DNA from 2 places in the Priestia sp. FSL P4-0332 genome. Region 1 is predicted to be linked to the other one. Evidence: predicted binding sites of a transcription regulator. Region 1 holds the regulator's gene; the other holds the start of a gene.
What was found. The regulator LexA, encoded in region 1, represses DNA repair genes until DNA is damaged. The targets are predictions, from matches to a motif close to CGAACATATGTTCG.
Positions count from the first base shown of each region.

Region 2: MKY06_RS27955 (Y-family DNA polymerase) is a predicted target of LexA. The motif match lies at 1,547-1,560, and genes of this name have one in related genera.

Region 1 is NZ_JBBOUA010000001.1:3,966,376-3,969,592, forward strand. It holds gene MKY06_RS20880 (YneB family resolvase-like protein) at 1-629, opposite strand, end outside; gene yneA (cell division suppressor protein YneA) at 683-1,012, opposite strand; gene lexA (transcriptional repressor LexA) at 1,159-1,776, shown strand; gene MKY06_RS20895 (hypothetical protein) at 1,988-3,217, shown strand, end outside.
Region 2 is NZ_JBBOUA010000002.1:200,486-203,702, reverse strand. It holds gene fabF (beta-ketoacyl-ACP synthase II) at 1-935, shown strand, start outside; gene MKY06_RS27960 (hypothetical protein) at 1,209-1,451, opposite strand; gene MKY06_RS27955 (Y-family DNA polymerase) at 1,608-2,873, shown strand; gene MKY06_RS27950 (aldo/keto reductase) at 3,128-3,217, opposite strand, start outside.

The DNA of each region.
Region 1 (3,217 bases):
TGGTACTCTTGATAGCGACGATGTACCGTCGCTTTTGAAATATTATAACCAAAACCTTTTAGCGTAACTGAAATTTCAGCAAAGGTTAAGCCGTTATGACGAAGGCGGACAATTTCTTCAATCGGCGCTTCTTTTTTTTCTCTTCCCGAGTTAACTCCTTGATTTTTTAAATTTTGCTGCGGACGATAACCTTTTTCTACGGCTCTTTTCATTCCTCTTTTAATTTTAGCATTATGTAATTTCCGCTGATGCTCTTCCACTAAGCTAATAATATCTAACACCATTGAATCAGATTCTGAAAGCTGAAGCTGGCCTTGATGACTAATCGTATAGATTGTAGCATTTTCTTTATGAAAAGCATGAAGCAGCGCAATTCGGGCGTTTCCTCTGCCTAATCGTGTTTCGTCTTGAATGAGCAGCACAGATATTTTCTCTTCTTTCATTGTATGAAGAACATCCAAAATACCCTCTCTGTCTACATCATATCCGCTTGCTTTTTCCATCACGACTTTTTTCACCTTTAGATGGTGAAGATCAGCAAGCTTTTTTAATTCTTCTTGCTGGCGCTGTAAAGATGTTTCTTGGGTTTTTTTATCCGTACTGACACGGCAATAAATAATGGCATCCACTTTTATCACGACCTTTTCGGCTTCTAACAATATTCAGGAACGGCCGTTACACACTACTGTTCAATTGCCACTTGATTATGTAACTCTTTTTTTAAAACAGGAATATATAATTTATCTCCAGGAGATAAAGACTGGGCAGTGTCTGAGTTTAAATCATTGACTTCTTCAACCCATTTGACAAATTCATTGGTGGTCAAATGATGGTGATTATGATACTTGTTGGACAAGTCCCAAAGCGTATCTCCTTTTGTAATAGTAACCGTTGAATATTTGTCTAAATCTACTTTATCCGCTCCTAAAACCAGCGTCAATACATATGTAAGTGCAGCGATAACTGCAAAAAAAATAGCGTAATGTTTCATAGAATGTAAGAATTGTTGCATATTATGATCCCCCTATCAGAATATATGTTCTTATTTTAGTGAGAACATTTGTTTCTGTCAATGGAATTCTTCGAACTTATGTTTGTATATTGACACATCACGTGGTATAATTCACCTAAAGAATAGCTAAAATCGAGGTGAAAAATATGAAGCTATCAAAACGTCAACAAGACATACTAGATTTTATTAAGCACGAAGTAAAATTAAAAGGTTATCCGCCTTCTGTTCGCGAGATTGGGGAAGCGGTAGGATTAGCCTCTAGCTCCACTGTACACGGGCATTTAGCTCGTTTAGAAAGCAAAGGGTTAATTCGCAGAGATCCAACAAAACCGAGAGCAATCGAAGTTCTTCAACTAGACGAAGTAAACATCCCTAAAAGCAATGTCATTAATGTTCCTGTTATTGGTAAAGTAACAGCGGGTCTTCCTATAACAGCCGTTGAAAATGTGGAAGAATATTTCCCTCTTCCAGATAAATTCGTTTCTCCAGATGATCATGTATTTATGCTTGAAATTATGGGAGAAAGTATGATTGAAGCAGGTATTCTAGATGGCGATATGGTAATCGTACGTCAGCAGCAAACAGCTAATAATGGAGATATTGTGGTCGCTATGACCGAAGACAACGAAGCAACGGTAAAACGCTTCTTTAAAGAAGAAAATTTCGTTCGTTTACAGCCTGAAAATTCAACGATGGCGCCTATTATTCTTCGCCACGTAACGATTTTAGGAAAAGTAACTGGTGTATATCGCACGATTCACTAATCAGACACTGTATGTAAAACCAACTAATCATGATGTTAGTTGGTTTTTTTACGTTTGTTTTCTAAAAAAATTGGCATATTATAAATGATACATTGAATCATCGCAGGCAGGTAGAACGGTTTTTATAAAGCTTGTTTTATCCTTTACTTTCTACCTGCATTTCCTCGACTCTTACAAGGAAATACAACCGACTATAAAAAGGATGTAGTTTATGACCAATACACCAAGGAAAACAGAACCATTTCAAACCATTGTACCTACCAAAGCAATGAACATGTTTCTTTTTCCTTTTTCCTTTGACCGAAAAAATAAAGAGCAGCTTGTTCATGCACTGGAAGCAAATTTGTTCGAGTTTTTTTCCATTCAAAACAAACATTTAGAAAAAGAATACTACGGAGAACAATATTACGTATCTCATGATAGCCTGGATCAATATTTTCTTCCTTACATTGAATGCATTCTATTCCCTGACTCGTGCGAAAAAGAAGGGTTGCTTAGATTTTCAAAAAAAATAGACCATACCATTACTTTACACACTTCCTCCACCACCGTGTCTAGCAACGTGCTGTCTGTGGATGTTTTTTTATGTCCTTTTGAAATTGGCGTCATGACCATTCGCACTGAGATGAGCCATAATCATTACACCTATGATGATATTTTAGAGTTCATGAATCATTTTCGTGTATTAGAACCGAAGCTTGCTGAAGAGCATGGATCCACCATTACCTATGAACATCATCGCTATAGCAAAGTGCAAGATTATATTTTTTCACAGCTCGCGCCATTTTTGAACGAACACATCAAGAAAGAAGCCACACGTGAACAGCACGTTGGGAGCCTTCCTTATTTTATCGATGAACGGATGTTTGTGTTAAGTTATGTAACGGTAAATCAAGAGCAAGAGATTAATTCCACAACTTTATTTCGTACTGGACAGCTAAATAGCTATACGCCTGGCGGGAAAGCGTTTATTTCTGCACACAATCATGAGTATATTAAAACGTATAATACTAAACACGTGTATTCCAGATGGGCTCCTGAAACCTATTACGTCATAACAGACCATGTGTTTTCGTGTATTTCTAAATCGACAGACTCTAAAACGGATCAGCTTTTGATGAATCATCTATTTGGCCAGCATTACTATAATTTATTTTTACATTTTTTCTATAAAATCGTGTTGCTAAAACTATCTTATGAATATTCTCAGCTCACGTTTCATAAAAATTCAGAGGGCATTGAACGACTAATCCGCTCTATTACCGTGTTTTCAGGTAAATATTTGTTTTTAGAAATTAGCTCTCGTACAGAAGGTCAAGAGTTTTCTGAGCTCTTTAAAAAAATCTTTCATATCAATTCTCTTTATCAAGAAGTCAAAGAAACCCTTGGTACTTTGTACCAAAATCAAGAGAAAATCGCAGCCAAGCGTCACAATTACTTA
Region 2 (3,217 bases), on a different contig from region 1:
TATACGTAGGTTCAGGTATAGGCGGCATTGAAACCTTAATTGAAAATATTGATGCACTTAGACAGAAAGGGCCAAGGAGAGTCAGTCCAACTCTCGTGCCGGGTATGATTTCTAATGCTGCTGCAGCACAAATTAGCATCAAGTGGAATGCAATGGGCCCTTCTATGTCACCAGTTTCTGCCTGTGCCATTGGAAATACTGCTATTGGCGAAGCTTTTAGACTTATTCGTTCTGGAGAAGTTGATGCTGTGTTTGCGGGTGGAACAGAGGCTGCTATAACTGACTTGTCAGTAGCCAGTTTTGGGAATGCTACCGCATTATCAACAAGAAATGACGCTCCTACTCAAGCTAGCCGTCCTTTCGATGAAGACCGTGATGGATTTGTCATGTCAGAAGGAGCTGGAATTCTAATCTTAGAATCTCTGTCTCATGCTTTGCGTAGAGGAGCAAAAATTTATGCAGAAGTCATTGGATACGGTGCAAGTTCAGATGCACACCATATGGTTGCTACACATCCAGAGGGTAAAGGTGCTTATCTTGCAATGAAAGCAGCTTTAAAAAATGCAAACATACCCCTTGAAGAGATTGATGTTATTAGTGCTCATGCAACAAGTACAAAAGTGGGTGACATCTCTGAAACCAAGGCTATCAAGGAACTGTTTGGAAAACAAGCTTATCAGATTCCAATAACAGCTAATAAATCTATGATTGGTCACATGTTAGGAGCAGCTGGGGGGGCTGAAGCAATTGCTTTGGCAATGAGCCTTAAGGAAGGCATAATTCCTCCAACAATAAACTTAGAAAATCCGGATCCATTATGCGATTTAGATTATGTACCAGGTATTGCTCGCCAAGTAAAAATAAATACTGGTGTATCTAATTCATTTGGGTTTGGAGGTCATAATGCAGCCATTGTTTTAAAGAAATACGAGTGAGTATATTTTTAGGGAGTTTAAATCCTTGATAAAATATAATTGCAAATTGCTATTTAAGTTGGAGTAAAGATACCCAAAATCGAATCCATCTGGCAAACCATGCCCTAATTGTAGAAGTTCCTTAGGTACTCGCTGAAGAGCCAGATTAATGTCCTTTTATATCCTAACTGCCACCCTAAACTATATTTTCAAAATACTAAAAAAAATGTTGAGAAGTGACAAGCAAGCATTAAAGTAAAAGAGCAAACTCTAGTGACAAGGAGTTTGCTTTTTTTATTTATGTCTTTTGAAGCCAAAACTCACCATATAAGCTATTACCAAGGAGATAACAGCAGCAATACTAACCTTTATGTAAGAAAGTTCTAAGGCCCACGGACCGTATTTATGTGGATTCAAACGATACATAGACCACCACTGTCCATTTACACCTTCAAAGAATGAAATGACGAACCATAAAAGAACCAAAACTAAAAACCATGAAAAAAAGATAATATAATTAGAGCGTTTTTTAACCATTGCTCAATCCTTCGTCTTCTCAATTCATCTACAATATTCTTCTCTCTTATTATAGTAACAATAATCGGGAAAACTTTAGCGTTTTTATTGAATAAAGAACATTTGTTCTTATATAATATAGAGAACAAACGTTCTTTTATTTGGGGAGTTCTTTTAATGGATTATGGGCAGCTACCAAACAGAGTCATTATTTGCATCGACATGAGGAACTTTTTCGCTTCGGTTTCCTCTGTCATACGGGGATTAGATCCGTTAAAAATAAGGCTTGCTGTGGTAGGAGATATCAAACGGTCAGGATCGGTTGTGCTAGCTGCCACACCTTTATTAAAGAACGAAGGGATCAAAACAGGCAGCCGTCTTTTTGAAATTCCTAAAAGGAAAGATATCCATGTCGTGAATCCATCAATGGAGAGATATATCAAGGCTTCGAACTATATTTCAAGTTTGGTGTTACAGTATGTGGCTCCTGAGGATTTTCATGCGTATAGCATTGATGAGTTATTTATTGATGCTACAGCTTCTTTGCATTTATTCGCTCGTACACCAGAAGAATTAGCCCATAAAATCATTAACGAGATTTATCGCAAGACACGGCTGACAGCTACCGCAGGAATCGGTCCGAATCTCTTACTGGCTAAAGTCAGCTTAGATCATGAAGCGAAGCACAGCCCAACAGGGGTTGCTTATTGGCGTTATGAGGATATTCCCTTTAAGTTATGGTCGATTCATCCAATGAAGGATTTCTCGGGGATCTCGTCTGCTACGGAAAGACGCTTACACCGGTTAGGCATTCACACCATCAAAGAACTCGCTCTTTCTTCAAAGGAGAAGTTGCAAAAAGAATTTGGCATACTAGGTGAAGAGTTGCATCAACATGCGAATGGTATTGATTACAGTCGTATTTCGGATGTGTACATTCCTAGCTCTCGTTCCTTTGGAAAGAGTCAAATTCTATTCCGTGATTATACAAACCGAAAAGAAGTGGAGTTATTGCTGTTGGAGCTATTGGACGATGTTTGTTTTCGTTTACACATGCATCAAGTGGTGGCTCAAACGATTCGTTTATCCATTGGCTACAGCAAACAAACAGGTGGAGGCTTCTCCAGACAAAAGAAAATGGGGAGAGCTTCGAACTTAAGCCAAGATATCTTTCCGTATTGTTTAACCATCTTACATACATATGATAATGGAATGCCGATTCGCTCCATTGGGATCTCCTTATCAAACACAAGCATTGAAGAAGAGGAGCAAATGAGCTTATTTGATGACATCGATCAGCGTGAAAGAGCCTATGCTCTTGCCAAAACGATTGATGACATTCGGCTGCGTTATGGGAAGAATAGTGTACTACGTGCGTCTAGTCACCTTCCTTATTCAACAGCTCGTTATCGAAACGGCCTTATGGGTGGCCATAAAGCTTAAGTAGGAAAAAGAGATGGAACATAGAGGAATGAAACTAACAACAGTATATTATAAGTGTGAATATAAAGTATACAAAGATTGTCATTCACCTATTATTGTTTCTTTATAAGGTAGATAACAATAATAAAAATATGCAGTATCTATAGTATTCATAGAAATAAATATTAGGAGACGAAATCAAAGGTTAAAGTAAGGAAAAACCCAATCTTACCATTATAGAAGATTGGGTTTCCTCCTATTTATCAGCAAAACACTTAGTTATGACCAACTATTGGGTGTGGTACATATGGATCTTCAAGAAACGCAATTTCTTCAGGTGTTAACTTAATCGATAAAGCATCTAC